Regions from separate parts of the Dermacoccus sp. BD5 genome, predicted to be linked through region 2. Evidence: predicted binding sites of a transcription regulator. Region 2 holds the regulator's gene; each other region holds the start of a gene.
What was found. The regulator HrcA, encoded in region 2, represses chaperone genes, less so after heat shock. The targets are predictions, from matches to a motif close to TTNGCACTCGNNNNNNNCGAGTGCNAA.
Positions count from the first base shown of each region.

Region 1: the regulator HrcA is predicted to act here: its motif matches at 3,690-3,716, upstream of groES (co-chaperone GroES).
Region 3: the regulator HrcA is predicted to act here: its motif matches at 1,254-1,280, upstream of groL (chaperonin GroEL).

Region 1 covers NZ_JANJER010000018.1:150-6,175, reverse strand. The annotation lists gene NQ706_RS11920 (glycoside hydrolase family 3 protein) at 1-1,218, shown strand, start outside; gene NQ706_RS11915 (hypothetical protein) at 1,275-2,045, opposite strand; gene NQ706_RS11910 (THUMP-like domain-containing protein) at 2,360-3,619, opposite strand; gene groES (co-chaperone GroES) at 3,911-4,204, shown strand; gene groL (chaperonin GroEL) at 4,350-5,963, shown strand.
Region 2 covers NZ_JANJER010000011.1:79,179-85,204, forward strand. The annotation lists gene NQ706_RS09825 (PhoH family protein) at 1-306, opposite strand, end outside; gene NQ706_RS09830 (16S rRNA (uracil(1498)-N(3))-methyltransferase) at 338-1,096, opposite strand; gene dnaJ (molecular chaperone DnaJ) at 1,100-2,233, opposite strand; gene hrcA (heat-inducible transcriptional repressor HrcA) at 2,298-3,320, opposite strand; gene NQ706_RS09845 (DUF3097 domain-containing protein) at 3,592-4,473, shown strand; gene NQ706_RS09850 (DUF4870 domain-containing protein) at 4,625-5,095, shown strand; gene NQ706_RS09855 (hypothetical protein) at 5,232-5,555, opposite strand; gene NQ706_RS09860 (hypothetical protein) at 5,630-5,938, opposite strand.
Region 3 covers NZ_JANJER010000007.1:98,304-104,329, forward strand. The annotation lists gene groL (chaperonin GroEL) at 1-1,100, opposite strand, end outside; gene NQ706_RS07240 (DUF3263 domain-containing protein) at 1,413-1,691, opposite strand; gene NQ706_RS07245 (uracil-DNA glycosylase) at 1,772-2,446, shown strand; gene NQ706_RS07250 (SGNH/GDSL hydrolase family protein) at 2,443-3,318, shown strand; gene modA (molybdate ABC transporter substrate-binding protein) at 3,386-4,186, shown strand; gene modB (molybdate ABC transporter permease subunit) at 4,188-5,012, shown strand; gene NQ706_RS07265 (ABC transporter ATP-binding protein) at 5,009-6,026, shown strand, end outside.

The sequences.
Region 1 (6,026 bases), on a different contig from region 2:
GCCTACGGCGCCGCCGACGATGCGGCGCTCGCGACGCAGCTCGCCAAGGACGAAGGCCAGGAGCTGCGTTCGCTCGGCGTGACGATGAACTTCGCGCCCGACGCGGACGTCACTGTCGGCCCGAGCGACCCGACGATCGGCGTGCGCTCGCCGAGCAGCGACCCGCAGCGCGTCGCGCGAGCTGTCAACGCGCAGGTCGCCGGTTACCAGCAGGCCGGCATCGTGCCCGTCATCAAACACTTTCCGGGCCACGGCTCGGTGACGACGGACACGCATGTCGACTACGCCGTCCAGGCTCAGTCGGTCGAGCAGCTCATGAAGCGCGACTGGGTGCCGTTCGCCTCGGCGAGCAAGGCCGGCGTGCCCGCCATCATGACGGCGCACATCGTCGTCAAGGACGTCGACCCCAACGTGCCGAGCACGCTCTCGCCGAAGGTGCTCACGGGCCAGTTGCGCGACAAGCTCGGGTTCAAGGGGCTCATCGTCACCGACGGCATGAACATGGGCGCGATCGTCAAGAAGTTCGATCGCGGCGGCGCTGCAGCGGTGTCGGCGCTCGAGGCCGGAGCCGATGTCGTGCTCATGCCCGCCGACGCGAGCGCGTCGGTGAGCGCGATCGAGAAGGCCGTCGCCTCAGGAGCACTGACGCGCCAGCGGCTCATCAAATCCGCCGCGCGCATCGTCGCGACGACGCGGCACCAGCACGTCAGTGCGCCCGACGCGTCGGTGCGCGGTTCCCATGACGACGACGCGCGCCGTCTCGCGAAGGCGTCGATCACCCAGCTCGGCGGGCGCTGCGGGCGTGACCTCGTCGGGAGCCGTGTGCGGGTCGAAGGGGGGACGGCGGAACATCGAGCGACGCTGACGAAGGAGCTGAAGGCCCGTGGCGTCGACGTCGGACTGCAGGGCACGCGGGTGAACCTGCTCGAAGGGGGCGTGTACAACGCCGGCGAATCGTCCGCCGGCGGGGGAGCGGAGGCGACGTCGCCCGGCACGTCAGGAGTGATCAAGGCCGGAGACAGCGGCGTGCAGATCGCCCTCGACACGCCCTACCCGCTCGCTCTGCGCGGCTCCGACACCGTCGGGCTCGCGGCCTACGGTTCGACGCAGCCGACGTTCGCGGCGCTCGCGGACGTCCTGACCGGCAAGGCCAAGGCCGGCGGGACGCTGCCCGTCGCCGTCGGCAAGGACGGGGTGGGCTCTGCAGCCTGTCGATGAGCGTGCCGCCTTCCGGCGGACCGTCATGCCCCGTGCGCGAGCCCGCTGACACGGCGTCAGCGAAACAGCCAAGCATGCACGAGCGAACCGAGCACCCAGCTGATGCCGACGAACGCCGCGAAGCCGGCGAAGCCTGAACGTCGCTGATCGGGCGCAGGGGCCGTGGAACGGCCGAACCACCCCTCGCGCATCAGGTACCACACGAGGCCGACGCCCATGGGGCAGCCGAAGATCCAGAACCAGCTCCAACGGGTGCCGAAACGGGGCTGGCGGGCGTACAGCGATCCCAGCGCGATCAGCACGCTGAGCAGCATGACGACCCCGTAGGTCTCGACGGTGCCCGAGCCGTCGGCGTAGCTGATCGTGCCCAGCGGCGTGAGCGCGCGGACCGTCGTGACGCGCGTCGACGCAGCCTGGGCCGCGAGCGATCGGTAGAGGGCGGCCGACGGGCTGGACGCGGGGTCGGGCCAGCCGTCCTCGGCGGTGCGCCAGCCGGTGACGCTGAAGTCGCGCGTCACGTGCAGCCCCGAGCTGTCGCTCCAGGCGATCTGCTGCTCCTGCGTCGACGAGAGCGTGCCCGCGCCGTCGCCACCGTTCTCGCGCGGGGTCGTGAAACGCGAATCCTGCCATTCCTGGGAGAGGGGGTCGGCGAGGCCCGGCGTGAAGTGACCGCTCGGGCCGTCGTCGGAGGGGCGCTGCACGACGAGCCAGTGCACGTCGTCGTGCCGCTGCAGGGCGCTGGCCGCGTCGGCCACACTGCCGGAACGCATCGGCGAGGCGAGGATGCTGACGGCCCACACTGCCCAGAGGATGAGAGCGATGCTCATCAGCCAGGTAGCCGTGCCGCTGCGCCCGGGCGCGGACGGTCGTCGGCCTGTGGTTTCGGCAGGAGCAGGTGGCACAGGCGTCGAGTCTTCGGAGAGGGCGCCCGCCTCGGACGTTTGCATGTTCGTCAGTATCGACGGCCCGAGTGCGTCCGAGCTGGGGCGTGGATCTCGGTCAGGTCACGGTTCGCACGCCCCATCCTCGAGATCGAGCGATACGGGAGAGTCCGAGCGCTGGGGGGCTCGAATTCGCCCACATCGCTCGATCTCACGGATGCGTCATGGGGCGGGGCGTCAGGGAAGCGGGGCGGCGAGCGTCACAGCGGTTCGACGACGAGTGCCAGGCGCTCGCCGTCGAGCGTCACGAGCACGACCGTCAGGGCGTTCGAGCCCTTGAGCTTGAGCGAGCGGCGCAGCGCGTCGGCGTCGACGTCCACGTCCCGTTTCTTGATCGTGAGGCGCCCGACGGCGCGTTCGCGCAGGTAGGCGCGCAGCGTCTTCTCGTGCAGCGGCACGGAGTCGAGCACGCGGTAGGCGCGCCCCAGCAGCCCGATGTCGACGAGCGCATCGGCCGTGACGTAGCCGTGTCCGGGCGTGAACTCGTGGCCGCCCGTGGCGTCGAGCAGCGCCCCGACGAGGCCGCTGCGCGTCAACGCCTTGTCGGCCTCGTAGAAGTACGGTCCGAGTGACGCGCGGCTTGCGGGCGCGGCGTCGATGCCGTTGAAGTCGGCCTCGATGACGTGCAGGACGTCGGGCGGGACGCGATCGCCGGACGACCTCGAGCCGCCCGGTCGGGGGCGCACGATCGTCGCAGTTCTGCCGACGTCACGGACGGCGGCGCCCCACCACACGCTCGCCTCCACGACGTCGCCGGCGTAGGAGACGAACTCGACCTCGCAACCGCTCGGTACGTCGTGATGGGCCAGGCTCGGCGAGAGCTTGGCGCCTGCCGCGGGGGCGGCAGCCGCGACGTGCTGGATCAGATCCCAGGTCGGCGTCAGCGCCGCGAGGGAGAACGTGCGCTTCGTGCGCCCGCGGATGTCGGCGACGCCGGGCGTGCGGCGTGCCGGGTCGAACCACCAGGCGGCCCCGGCTTGGTCGAGCGAAGCCGCGACATCCTCGACCCGCCCCGTGACGACGCGACTGCCGGGAAACGACGCGAGGTTCTGGGCGGCCAGGGCCGCGGTTTCCGGATCCGCTTCGACGCCGATGACGTCGAGCCCGGCTCGCGCGAGTCCGACGGCGTCGGAACCGATTCCGCAGCCACCGTCGATGACGAGGCTCGCCCCGGCGTCGAGGAACCGCTGCGCGTGCAGACGGGCGATGGGTGCGCGCGTGGCCTGTTCGAGGGCGTCGGGGGTGAAGAACATCGCCGCCGCCGCATCACCGAACTTGTCGACGGCCCTGGCCTGCAGCCGGGACTGGGTGAGCGCGGCGGCGACGAGTTCGGGGGAGTGCCCTGCGGCGCGCAGCCGCGTCGTCAGCATGACGACGTTCTTCTCCTCGTAGGGCGGGAGCGAGGCGAGCAGCGCGCGTCCGTCGTCGGTGAACAACTCGTGCACGACGCTCGCATCCATGGCCGCCATTGTGTCATCGGGGGCCCTCGGAGCAGCCCTCGATGCGCTGTGGGCGAACATCGGAAACGAGTTGGCACTCGGCTTGACCGAGTGCCAACGGCGTTACTAGATTCGGTTCCAGCACTCACCCCTGGGTAGTGCCAGTGAGCTCATCCCTCGACCCCCGCGACGGCGAGGCGATATCGGCCCACATGCATGCCACACCGCCACCGGTGGGTGGTGTGGCCAGGGAACGAAAGCATCCGTCCCGCCCGAGAAGATCGGGCGGTCTGCGAAAGGGAAGGTCCTACCGTGTCGGTCAACATCAAGCCGCTCGAAGACCGCATCGTCGTCAAGGCCGTCGAGGCCGAGCAGACCACGGCCTCCGGCCTCGTCATCCCGGACACCGCCAAGGAGAAGCCGCAGGAGGGCGAGGTCATCGCCGTCGGCCCCGGTCGCATCGACGACCACGGCAACCGCGTTCCGGTCGACGTCGCCGTCGGCGACAAGGTCATCTACTCGAAGTACGGCGGCACCGAGGTCAAGTTCGCCGGTACCGAGTACCTCATCCTCTCCGCTCGCGACGTGCTCGCGGTCGTCTCCTGACGATCCGTCGAGCCAGCAGGTGACGACGAGCCCGGCTCAGGTCTGACGGCCGGGCCGGGCTCGTCCTTTCCGCTCACTCGCATTCCACACTCTTCCGCTGCGCGCGTCACGCGCCGCGCGGCGCCTTCGAACGAAAGGTTGAACCATGGCCAAGACGCTTGAATTCAACGACGACGCCCGCAAGTCCCTCGAGCGCGGTGTCGACGCGCTCGCCAACGCCGTCAAGGTGACGCTCGGCCCCAAGGGCCGCAACGTCGTCATCGACAAGGCGTGGGGCGCCCCCACGATCACGAACGACGGTGTGACGATCGCCCGCGAGGTCGAGCTCGAGGACCCGTACGAGAACCTCGGCGCGCAGCTCGCCAAGGAGGTCGCCACCAAGACGAACGACGTCGCCGGTGACGGTACGACGACCGCGACGGTTCTCGCCCAGGCGCTCGTCAAGGAGGGCCTGCGCAACGTCGCTGCGGGCGCTGCTCCGTCCGGCCTGAAGCGCGGCATCGACAAGGCCGTCACGGCCATCAACGACCAGCTGCTCGCCAACGCGCGCCCCGTCGACGGTCAGGACGACTACGCCAAGGTCGCCTCGCTGTCCGCTCAGGACGCGACGATCGGTGGCCTCATCGGTGAGGCGTTCGCGAAGGTCGGCAAGGACGGCGTCATCACCGTCGAGGAGTCCTCGACCGCCGAGACGAAGCTCGAGTACACCGAGGGCATGCAGTTCGACAAGGGGTACCTCTCGCCGTACTTCGTCACCGACCCCGAGCGCATGGAGGCCGTCCTCGAGGACGCCTACATCCTCATCAACCAGGGCAAGATCTCGGCCATCGCCGACCTGCTGCCCGTCCTCGAGAAGGTCGTGCAGTCCGGCAAGCCGCTGCTCATCATCGCCGAGGACATCGAGGGCGAGGCCCTCTCCACCCTCGTCGTCAACAAGATCCGCGGCACGTTCAACGTCGTCGCCGTCAAGGCCCCCGGCTTCGGCGACCGCCGCAAGGCGATGCTGCAGGACATCGCGATCCTCACCGGTGGCCAGGTCATCGCCGAGGAGGTCGGGCTCAAGCTCGAGAACGCCGACCTCGACTCGCTCGGTCAGGCACGCCGCATCCAGGTGACGAAGGACAACACGACGATCATCGACGGCGCCGGCGCCGCTGATGACGTCGCGGGCCGCGTCAAGGAGCTGAAGTCCGAGATCGAGCGCACCGACTCCGACTGGGACCGCGAGAAGCTCCAGGAACGCCTCGCCAAGCTCGCCGGCGGCGTCTGCGTCATCGCCGTCGGTGCGCACACCGAGGTCGAGATGAAAGAGAAGAAGCACCGCATCGAGGACGCCATCGCGGCCACGCGTGCGGCCATCGAAGAGGGCATCGTCGCAGGTGGTGGTTCGGCCGTCATCCACGCGTCGTCCGCTCTCGACTCCCTCTCGCTCGAGGGTGACGAGGCGACGGGTGCCACACTCGTCGGCAAGGCCATCGCCGAGCCGCTGCGCTGGATCGCCGAGAACGCCGGCCTCGAGGGCTACGTCGCCGTCTCCAAGGTGCGCGAACTGCCCGTCGGCCAGGGCCTCGACGCCGCGACCGGCGAGTACATCGACCTCGTCGACGCCGGCATCATCGACCCCGTCAAGGTGACCCGCTCCGCGCTCACCAACGCCGCCTCCATCGCCTCGATGGTGCTCACGACCGACACCCTCGTCGTCGAGAAGAAGGAAGAGGAAGAGGCCCCCGCCGCCGGCGGCCACGGCCACAGCCACTGATCCTTCCCTCGCTTCGTCTTCCGGCGGGGGGGGGGGGGGGGGGGGGGGGGCCCCCCCCCCCCC
Region 2 (6,026 bases):
GATGGAGCGCTCGACGGCGTCACGGTTGATCTGGTGGCCCGCGTCGATCATCGTGAGCAGCTCACCGACGAGGGTCTCGACGATCGCCGCGTCCTCGCGCGGGCCGTCGATCGTCAGCTCGTTGCCGCGCGCAAAGACGAACAGGCGCGGGAAGGCGCGCTCGATCGTGCGCATCAGCTGATCCTGCGGCCCGAGCAACTGCACCATCACGACGTCGGGCGGGATGACGATGCGCGTCTGCTGCGAGGCAGCCTGGCCGTCAGGGTCGTGAGGGGTGCGCTCGGAGGGCGCGGAAGCGTCAGTCATCGTGTCTCCAGTCTAATGGTCGCTCGGGCGCTCAGACCCAGCGCGAGCGCGCGAGCAGGGCGGCGAGCGCCGCCGGGCCGGCCGACGACGAACGCAGCACGGTGGCGCCCATCCGCACCGGCGTCGCACCGGCCGCGACGAACGCGTCGAGCTCGGCGGGCGTGATGCCGCCCTCGGGGCCGACGACGAGCATCACGTCGCCGGCCGACGGCAGCTCGACCTGCGCCAGACTCGCCTCTGCGTCCTCGTGCAGGACGAGCGCGAGGCCGCCCTCCGCGACGGTGGCCGAGATCGCCTGCGCCGCAGCGTTCTTCGTCACGAGGTCACTGATGCGCGGGGGCGTCGCCCGTCGTGATTGTTTCGTGGCCGCCTCGGCCTGCGCCACCCATTTACGGCGGGCCTTCTCGGCGCGCTCACCCTTCCACTGCACGATGGAACGCTCCGCCTGCCACGGCACGACGGCATCGACGCCGAGCTCCGTCGACGCCTCCACCGCCTGCAGGTCGCGATCGCCCTTCGCGAGCGCCTGGACGAGCGTGAACGTCACCGCCGGCGGCGTCTCGCGCGTCACCTCCCGCACGTGCGCCGTCAGCTCGCCTTTCGTCGTCGCTGCGACCACGGCGTGCGCGACGAGGCCCTCGCCGTCGGCGAGCAGGATCTGCTCACCGACACCCATCCGCTTGACGGTGACGGCGTGGCGTCCCTCGTCACCCGCGAGCACGACCGGTGCACCCGGCGCCATGTCGTCGGACAGAGCGCCGGGTGCGACGAAGTAGAGGTGCGCGGTCACGCCTCAGCCCTTCCAGGCCTGACGCAGCTTGCCGAGCAGGCCCTGGTTGACGGGCTGGAACTTCGGCGCCGGCGAGTCCTCTCCGCGCGACTCGGCGAACTGACGCAGCAGGTCGGCCTGCTCGGCCGTCAGCTTGCTCGGGGTGCGCACGTTGGCGTGCACGAGCAGGTCGCCGCGGTTGTCGGTGCGCAGCCGGGTGACGCCGAGGCCCTTGAGGGTGATGACGTCGCCGGGCTGCGTGCCGGCCTTTATGTCGATGTCGCGCGAGCCGTCGAGCGTCTCGAACGGCACCGTGGCGCCGAGCGCCGCGGCCGACATCGGCAGCTCGAGCGAGCAGTGCAGATCGTCGCCCTGACGCTGGAACATCGGGTGCTTCTCGACGCGTACCTCGACGTACAGGTCACCGGCGGGGCCGCCGCCGGGGCCGACCTCGCCTTCACCGCGCAGCTGGATGCGCGTGCCGGTGTCGACGCCGGCGGGCACCTTGATCGTGATGGTGCGCGTGTCGCGCTTGCGGCCGTTGCCGTCGCACTCGAAGCACGGGCTGTCGATGATGTCGCCGTACCCCTGGCACGCGGTGCACGGACGCGACGTCAACACCTGGCCGAGGAAGCTGCGCTGCACCTGCTGCGTCTGCCCCGCACCGCCACACACGTCACACGTGTGCTTGCCCGTGCCGGGACGCGAACCGTCGCCATGACAGGTCGAGCAGACGACGGCCGTGTCGAACGTCAGCTCCTGCTCGCCGCCGAAGACGGCCGTGGCGAGTTGGATGTCGAGCGGCAGCAACGCGTCCTGGCCGTGCTGGACACGGCTGCGCGGGCCGCCGCCTCCCCCTGCGGCACCCCCCGTGAAGAACGCGTCCATGATGTCGCTGAAGCTGAACCCGGCGCCACCGAACCCGGCCCCGGCGCCACCGCCGGGCGCGTATGGGTCCACGCCCTGGTCGTAGGCCGCCTTCTTCTGCGGATCGCCGAGCACGTCGTAGGCCTGCCCGACGCGCTTGAACTCCTCGGCCGCCTCCGGGGAGGGGTTGACGTCGGGGTGCAGCTTGCGGGCCTTCTTGCGGTAGGCGCGCTTGATCTCCTCGACGGAGGCCTCACGCGTGACACCGAGTTCGGCGTAGTAGTCGTTCACGAGCATCCTTGCTTTCGACGGGTGAAGATTTCGTCACTCATGTGGTCGTGGTGCGCCCGAGCCATCACTGCTCGAGAAGTTCGGAGACGTAGCGGGCGACCGCTCGCACGTTCGCCATCGTCTGCGGATAGTCCATGCGGGTCGGGCCGAGCACACCGAGCGTCGCGACCGCGTCGCTGCCGTAGGCCGTCGTCACGAGCGAGGTCGACTCGAGGCCTGCGAAGTCGTTCTCGGCGCCGATGCGAACGGTCACCTCGTGCGTCGGATCGTCGTCGCGTGTGCTGATGAGGCGCATGAGGACGACGTGCTCCTCCAGCGCCTCGAGAACACGGCTGACGCTGAGGCCCGCGTCGTCGCGCAGCCCCGCACGCGCAAGGTTCGCCGTCCCCGCGAGCACGACACGCTCCTCCCGGTCCTCGGCGAACACCGCGGCGATCGTCGCGACGATCGTGTCGACGTCCGCACGCTGCCCCGGCTCGAACTCCGCGCCCAGCTCGGTCATGGCCGCGGCGGCCTCGGTGAGCAACCGCGCGCCGGAGACCTCGTTGACGCGCGCTCGCAGCGTCTGGACGAGGCGTTCGTCGTCGGCGGAGGCGACGGAGACGAGACGCTGCTCGATGCGGCCTGAGTCGAGGATGACGACGAGCGACAGGCGCCCCTCGGCGACCGGCACGAGCTCGATGTGCCGCACCCGTGAGCGCCGCAGCGACGGGTACTGCATGACGGCGGCCTGGTTCGTCAGCATCGCGAGCAGCCGGGCGGTGCGCTCGACGATGTCGTCGAGGTCGACGCTCTGACGCAAGAACGTCTCGATCGCGCGACGCTGTGTCGCGCTCAGCGGCCGCACCTGGCTGAGGCGGTCGACGAAGATGCGGTAGCCGGCATCGGTCGGCACGCGACCGGCCGAGGTGTGCGGCGCGGAGATGAGACCGGCGTCCTCGAGGGCGGCCATGTCATTGCGGATCGTCGCGGCGGAGACGCCGAGCTGATGACGTTCGAGCAACGCCTTCGAACCAACCGGTTCGGACGTCGCGACGTAGTCCTGCACGATGGCGCGCAGCACCTCGAGCCGCCGTTCGTCGCTCATGCGCTCACCTCCCGCGCCTCGATACCGTCCTTCGATCTGCAGTCCGTCCAAGGTTGGCACTCACGCCGAGCGAGTGCCAAATCATGCGGGGTGTGTTCGCCCACAGCGTCGCGGGCGATTCCCTCGCGCCGTCGTCCATCGTCCGTCGGTCGGCAGGCGCACTCTCCCCAGCCCTCGGCGACGCCGCGACGGGCGCCTGGCTGCGTCCGCGGCCATCGTTCTCGGCGCGCCTCGACGGCGGTTGTCGGTGGGCGGTTCTACCCTGATCGCCATGACCGACCGTTACGGCTCCGACGTCCTCTCCGGTGATTGGCGCGCGCCTCGACGCGGGCGTTCGCGCGAGGTGCCCGCTGAGCTCGACGTCGTCGTCGAGGACGCGCAGAGCGGGTACGTCGGCGCCGTCGTGCGCGTCGAGAAGTCGGGCGGGCAGCACGTCGTGTTCCTCGAGGACCGCTTCGGCAAGGCCCGCGGGTTTCCGCTCGGCGCCGGCTTCCTCATCGACGGCGAACCCGTGACGCTCGTCGCGCCCCGTCCCGCCGACGCCGCACGTCTCGACGAGCACCAGGCGCGGGCCGGGCGGACGGCGTCCGGTTCGCTCGCCGTCCCGGGGGCGAAGGCGCGCGTCGCGCTGGGTTCGCGCATCTTCGTCGAGGGTCGGCACGACGCCGAACTCGTCGAGAAGGTGTGGGGTGACGACCTGCGCATCGAGGGCGTCGTCGTCGAATACCTCGAGGGCGTCGACGATCTCGCGGCCGTCATCGGTGACTTCCGACCCGAGAAGGGACGCCGCCTCGGCATCCTCGTCGACCACCTCGTGCCCGGCACGAAGGAGGCACGAATCGTCGAGAAGGCACGCGCCCTGCCGCAGGCGCGCAACCACGTTCTCATCGTCGGCCACCCCTACGTCGACGTGTGGCAGTCCGTACGACCCGAGCGGCTCGGCTGGTCGAAGTGGCCCGTCATCCCCAAGGGGCAGTCGTGGAAGCACGGCATCCTCGCCGAGCTCGGCTGGCCGCACACGACACAGGCGGACGTCGCGCGCGGATGGAAGCAGATCCTCGGCACCGTGCGCACCTACGCCGACCTGCAACCCGAACTGCTCGGACGCGTCGAGGAGCTCATCGACTTCGTCACCGACCCCGCGCAGCAGTGAGACGCCGGGATGTCGCGGCGTGCGCCGACGTCATCCCCGGGATGGACGCCGGGGCCCGCGAATGTCGATCCCGCGGGGGATGCGCTGGGGACGCAGACACGGAATCATGGTGAGTGAACGAGAGCTTCACCCTTGGACACCAGGAGACGTCGTGAGCAACCCCCAGCAGTACCCCTACCCCGACGAGCGCACGCAGGGCCAAGGAGCCGGACGGCGGGCCAGCCCTGCGTACGGCGCCGAGCCGCCCGTCACCGGCCAGGGCCACCTCAGCGATGACGAGCGCGCCGCCTCGATCGTCGCGCACCTGTCGGCGCCGGCCGCGGCGATCCTGTCCGCGGGGTGGGTGAGCTTCCTCGGACCGCTCATCGTGTGGTTCATCTACAAGAACCGGTCCGTCGCGGTGCGCCGCGCAGCGGCCGGGGCGTTCAACTTCAACGTCGCGTTCTCGATCCTCTACATCGTCGGCTGGATTCTCGTGTTCACCGTCATCGGTCTGCCCGTCGCACTGGTCCTGTGGCTCGTCATCTTCGTCGTCGCCGCGTGGTGCCACATCAAGGGTGCGCTGCGCTCGGCGCGTGGCGAGAGCTACGACTATCCGTTTCAGATCCGCATCCTGAGCTGACGCGGCTCACCTCGCGCGACGCGCCGCACGCCTGCACCACACTCCACCTGAGCGCTGGGCGCGGCCTCCACCCCTGACGACGCTCACTCGGCACCCGGTGCCGCGGCGCTTCGTCCTATCCGATTTCAGAAAAGAATCACGATCCCTGCCCCAGGGCCTGCTTGGCGGCGAACGCGGTCGCGGCGCCGATGACGACACCGACGAGGATGGCGTAGGCCGCCGCCACCATGTCCGCGAGCGCCTCGACGCCGCTGTTGTCGTCCCTGGTCTCGAGCAGCTGCGTCGCGAAGAGGAAGATGGGGCGACGACACCGTCGTGGTGACCTCTCTCGGTGTTGAGCTGGTTGCGGATGCTCATCGGGATGCGCCGGTCGCTCAGCACGCGTCCAGCGCTCCAGGCGCGCCGAGAACAGCGTGATGAGCATGGTCATCGACAGGATGACGACGCCGGCGAGCTTCATGCCTGTGTGGCCTTCTGGTCGGTGGACGTCGCGGCGCCCGCCACGGTCTGCACGAAGGCGTGCCCCTCGCGCTCCTAGTACACGTCGCGCAGGTGCAGGATCAGCGCGAACTCGTCGAGGATGAGCGAGGCGCCCGCGCCGATGAGGATCGCCCCCAGCACGCGGAAAACCGAGCTCTCGGCCGCCGTGTTCATGACCGCGCCGGCCAGCAGCGCGAAGATGCCGTAGACGGCGTGGTGGGCGTGGACGCCGCCCTCGGAGACGTTGTCCTTGGACGGACCCTTGCCGGCGCGGATGAGGCGCGTCACGAGAAAGGTGACGACGAAGGAGATGAAGACGAACAGGAGCGGCAGCGTCGTCGTCGAGCAGTCGGAGGCGTTCATCGGCGACCCTTCGGTCGTCAGGGTCGGCGCAGGCGGGCACGCAGGGGCCCGGGGATCGCCCCTGAGGCTAGGCCAGCCCCGGGAGGTG
Region 3 (6,026 bases), on a different contig from region 2:
AGGCGCTCCTGCAGCTTCTCGCGGTCGTAGTCGGAGTCGGAGTTCTCGATCTCGGCGCGGATCTGCGCCACGCGGCCCTTGATCTGCTCGTCGTCGCCAGCACCTTCGACGATCGTCGTCTCATCCTTCGTCACGACGATCTTGCGGGCGCGGCCGAGCATGTCGAGCTCGGTCGACTCGAGCTTGAGGCCGACCTCCTCGGAGACGACCTGGCCGCCCGTGAGGATAGCGATGTCACCGAGCATCGCCTTGCGGCGGTCGCCGAAGCCGGGAGCCTTGACGGCGACGGCCTTGAACGTGCCGCGGATCTTGTTGACGACGAGCGTCGACAGGGCCTCGCCCTCGACGTCCTCGGCGATGATCGCGAGGGGCTTGCCGGACTGCATGACCTTCTCCAGGACGGGCAGCAGGTCCTTGATGTTCGAGATCTTCGAGTTGACGATGAGGATGTACGGGTCGTCGAGGACGGCCTCCATGCGCTCGGTGTCGGTGACGAAGTAGCCCGAGATGTAGCCCTTGTCGAAGCGCATGCCCTCGGTCAGCTCGAGGTCGAGGCCGAACGTGTTCGACTCCTCGACCGTGATGACGCCTTCCTTGCCGACCTTGTCCATCGCCTCGGCGATGAGCTCACCGATCTGCGGGTCAGCGGCGGAGATGGACGCGGTCGCAGCGATCTGCTCCTTGGTCTCGATCTCCTGGGCGTGCTCGAGCAGCTGCTTGCTGACGGCGTCGACGGCCGTCTGGATGCCGCGCTTCAGCGCCATCGGGTTCGCGCCGGCCGCGACGTTGCGCAGACCCTCGCGCACCATCGCCTGGGCGAGGACGGTGGCCGTCGTCGTGCCGTCACCGGCGACGTCGTCGGTCTTCTTCGCAACTTCCTTGACGAGCTCGGCGCCGATCTTCTCGTACGGGTCCTCGAGCTCGATCTCCTTGGCGATCGAGACACCGTCGTTGGTGATCGTGGGGGCGCCCCACTTCTTCTCCAGCACGACGTTGCGGCCCTTGGGGCCGAGGGTCACCTTCACGGCGTCGGCGAGCGTGTTCATGCCGCGCTCGAGGCCGCGACGGGCCTCCTCGTCGAAAGCAATGGTCTTGGCCATGGCTGTGGTTCCTCCACGTGACGTTCGGATCGACCACATCAGCGCCCGCGACGGACGGGCCCGATCACGCGCCGGTCATGTCGGCGCGCCCCGAACCCTCACTGCTGCAGTCAGGCTTTTGTCACTCTCACGATCAGAGTGCTAACCCCATGATTAGCACTCGCCCCCACCGAGTGCAAACCCTCCGCGCACGCACCCGCGTGTTGTTCGCTCATAGCGGCACCCCGACGTCTGTCGTGCGGCTGCCAAGATGGGCTGCGGCGCCACGAGAGCGGCGACATGCGGGGACGTGGCGGCGCGCTGAGCCGCGGTTCAGACGGTGCGTCGACGCCCCGCGCGGCGTCGCTGGATCCGCTTGACGAGCAACGGATCCGCGGCGAGCGCCGCCTCGGTGTCGGCGAGCTTGTTGAGCTGCTGGTAGTACTGCGTGCTCGTCAGCCCGAAGCGCTCCTTGATCGCCGCTTCCTTGGCGCCGGGCAGCTTCCACCACTCGCGTTCGAAGGCGAGCATCGCACGGTCGCGCTCGCTCAGCCCGGGCGCGTCGGCGTCACCGGGCACGTGGGCACCCGCGGGGGTCTCGATCATGGCCATCCGCTCAGGATACGGGGCCGCCCGGCCCGTTCAAACCGCGCTCGGGGCGGGTTGTCAGACCCGCGCGATAGGTTGGACGCATGCCTCGTCCGTACGACGAACTCGTCCACCCGAGCTGGGTCGAACCCCTCGCGCCCGCCGCCGAGCACATCGCCGCCGCGGGGGCGTTCCTGCGTGACGAGGTGGCCGCGGGGCGCGGCTACCTGCCTGCGGGCGACGCCGTGCTGCGCGCGTTCACGCAGCCGTTCGACGAGGTGCGCGTCCTCGTCGTCGGCCAGGATCCGTACCCCACGCCCGGGCACCCGATCGGCCTGAGCTTCGCCGTCGCACCCGACGTGCGGCCCATCCCCCGCAGCCTCGCGAACATCTACACCGAACTGCACGACGACCTCGGTCTCACCCCGCCCGAGCACGGTGACCTGTCGGCGTGGACCGATCAGGGGGTGCTGCTGCTCAACCGCGTCCTGACGGTGCAGCCCGGCAAGCCGGCGAGCCATCGCGGCAAGGGCTGGGAGCACGTCACCGCGACGGCGATCAACGCGCTCGTCGCGCGCGATCAGCCCCTCGTTGCCATCCTGTGGGGGCGCGACGCGCGCTCACTCGCGCCGCATCTCGGCGACACGCCGACCGTCGAGTCGGCCCACCCCTCACCGTTGTCGGCCCGCAGCGGCTTCTTCGGCAGCAAGCCGTTCAGCCGCACTAACGCCCTGCTCGAAGAACTCGGCACGCACACGATCGATTGGCGCATCCCGTGACAGACACGACCCCCGACACCCATTCCTCCGACGAGGCGCCCGCGGCCCGCAGCGGCCACGAGCGGACGTGGCGACGCTATGTCGCCATCGGTGACTCCTTCACCGAGGGCATGAGCGACCCCGACCCGCGTCAGGACGACGCCTACCTCGGCTGGGCCGACCGGCTCGCCGTCGACCTCGCTCAGGTCGCCGACGGCGCGGGGCACGGATTCGAGTACGCGAACCTAGCGATCCGGGGCAAGCTGCTCGCCGACGTCGTCGGCCCGCAGCTCGACGCCGCGCTCGCGATGCAGCCCAACCTCGTCAGCATGGTCGGCGGCGGCAACGACATCATGCGCCCGAACGTCGACCTCGACGACGTCGCCGATCAGCTCGAGGCCGCCGTCGTCCGCCTCAAGGACGCCGGGGCCGACGTCATGCTCGCGACGATGGTCAACCCCACGGGTTCGAAGATCATGGCCCGCTTGCGACCGCGCATCAGCTGGCACATCGCGAACCTGTGGGGCATCGCGCAGCGGCACGACTGCTACGTGCTCGACGTGTGGGGCATGCGTGCACTGCGGGACATGCGCATGTGGGGTGCCGACCGCCTGCACCTGTCCCCCGAGGGCCACCGCCGTGTCGCGCAGCAGGCGGCGTGGACGCTGGGCCTGCCGACCGAGGGCGACTGGCTCGACCTGCTCCCGCCGCTCGAACCGAAGCCCGCCCGACAGCGCCTGGCAGAGAACGCCGAGTGGTCGAAGGAATACTTCGGCCCGTGGATCGAACGCCGCCTGCGCGGCACGAGCTCGGGTGACGGGCGTGAGGCGAAACGCCCCCACCCCATGCCGATCGACCCGAGCGTCGCCGCCGAGCTGTTCCGACGGGCCTGACCACCCCCGGCGTCCTCGCCCCGAGAACCGATCCGATCAGCCCACCGAGAGACAGAAGGCCACGAGGATGAATCGTTCCCTCACGACGGCGACCGCCGCCACCGCATCCGCCGCCGTGCTGGGTCTGTCCGGCTGCGGCGGGTCGAGCAGCACGAACTCGTCGGGCTCGAACGCCGCCGGCAGCTCCTCGGCCACGGCGAGCTCGAGCAAGACCATCACCGTCCTCGCCGCGGCCTCGCTCACCGAGAGCTTCACCAAGCTCGCCGAGGACTTCGAGAAGAACCACCCCGGCGTCGAGATCAAGATGAGCTTCGCAGGCAGCCAGGACATCGCGCGCCAGCTCAAGGGTGGTGCACCGGCGGACGTCGTCGCCATGGCCGACACGACGACGCCGAAGACGATGCCGATCGACATCACGCAGGGCAAGACCTGGACCGACTTCGCGACGAACGAACTCGAGATCGCGACGCCCAAGGGCAACCCGGGCCACGTCTCCGACCTCGCGAGCCTCGCGAAGGTCAACACCGTGCTGTGTGCCAAGACCGTGCCGTGCGGTCGCGCCGCCGGCAAAGCGCTGACGAAGGCGAACGTCCACGCGCACGTCGTCAGTTACGAGCAGAACGTGAAGTCGACGCTCGCGAAGGTCTCCTCCGGTGACGCGGACGCCGCCGTCGTGTACCGCACGGACGTCAAGGCCGCCGGTGACAAGGTGACGGGCGTCGATATCGCGTCCGGCTCGAACGTCAAGACGACGCTGCCGATCGCGACGTGGAGCGACAACGAGTACGCCAAGCAGTTCGTGCAGCTCATCACCGGCGCCGAGGGCCGCAAGGTGCTGAGCGACGCCGGGTTCGGCTCGCCGAGCTGACGTGAGCGCCCCCAGCGCCAGCAGAACGAGCCCCACCCGCCGCGCCCCCGATGCCGGCGGTGTGGTGCTCGGGGTGTTCGCAGCGGTCGCGGTCGCGTTCGTCGTCGTCCCGCTCGTTGCGCTCCTGCTGGAGGTGCGCTGGTCGCACTTCGCCGCCGACCTGCAGACCGCCGGCACACGCGACGCTCTCCTGCTGTCGCTTCGCACCACGACGACGACGGCAGCCCTGTCCGCACTGTTCGGCACCCCTCTCGCCTGGTGGCTCTCACGCCTGCGGGGGCGTGCCGCCGCGTGGCTGCGGGCGTTCGTCACGGTCCCCCTCGTGCTGCCGCCCGTCGTCGCCGGTGTCGCCCTGCTCGACGCGTGGGGGCGCGGCGGCCTCATCGGCACGGTACTGCAAGACACCTTCGGCACGTCGCTGCCCTACTCGTGGGTGCGCGTCGTGCTCGCCGAGACGTTCGTCGCGATGCCGTTCTTCGTCGTCGCCGCCGAAGGCGCGTTCCGCGGCATCGACGCGCGGTGGGCGCGCACCGCCACCGCGCTCGGCGCGAGCCGCTGGTACACGCTGCGCCGCGTCCTCATCCCGATGGCGGCGCCGGGCCTGCTCGCGGGGTTGACGCTCTCCTGGGCACGCGCTCTCGGTGAGTTCGGGGCGACGATGACCTTCGCCGGCAGCTTCCCCGGCACGACCCAAACAGGCCCCCTCGCGGTGTATCAGGCGCTCGACATCAGTCAGGACGCCGCCACCGCCCTCGCGGCCCTCATGCTCGGCATCTGCCTCGTCGTGCTCGCCCTGCTGCGCGGACGCTGGAGCGGTGCGCGATGAACCCGCCTTTCTCGCCCGAACCGCCTGAGACGCCCGAACCGGAGGGGCTGAGCTTCGCCGGCACGATGCGGCGCGGCTCGTTCGAGCTCGAGGCCGCGTTCACGTGCGCCCCCGGCGAGGTGCTCGGGGTGCTCGGCCCCAACGGCAGCGGCAAGTCGACGCTCGTGGCCGGCATCAGCGGCCTCGAACATCTCACGAGCGGTGAGCTGCGCGTCGGGGAAGCCTGTTGGGACGACGGGCGCGGTCACGCCGTGCCCCCCGGCCACCGTCAGGTGGGTCTCATGACCGCGGCGGGAGACATCTTCGGCCATCTCGACGCCCTCGAGAACGTCGCGTTCGGGCTGCGGGCGCGGGGCGTATCGCGCTCCGCCGCGCGCCGTCGTGCCCGGCAGGAGCTCGAGCAGGTGGGCATCGCCGACCTCGCGAGCCGCCGTCCGCACGAGTTGTCGTCAGGCCAGGCACAACGCGTCGCGCTCGCTCGCGCGCTGGCTCTCGACCCTCGGGTGCTGCTGCTCGACGAGCCGCTGTCGGCCATCGACCAGAGCGGCCGCGACGAGTTGCGCGCGCTGCTCGGCGAGCGCCTCGCGCGCACCGACGCCGTCACCCTGCTCGTCACTCACAACCCGCTCGAGGCACTGACGCTCGCCGACCGGCTGCTGTTCCTCGAAGCCGGGCGCGTGACGCAGCTCGCGCCGCCGCAGGACGTCGTGCGCTATCCGCGCACGGCGTTCGCCGCCCGCGTCGTCGGCCTCAACCTGTGGCGAGGGACGAGCGACGGTCGCGCCATCACGACACCGGGTGGCGCCCGCATCATGGCCGCCGACGTGCCGCCGTCGGGCGAGCGGGCGTTCGCGGCCTTCGCGCCGACCGCGGTCTCGCTGTGGCGCGAGGTGCCCGCCGGGTCGCCTCGCAACACCTGGCCGCTCGTCGTGCAGCAGATCGAGCACACCGGGACGTTGGCCCGCGTGCACCTGCGGGGTGACGCAGGCGTCGCGGCCGATCTCGTGGCCGACG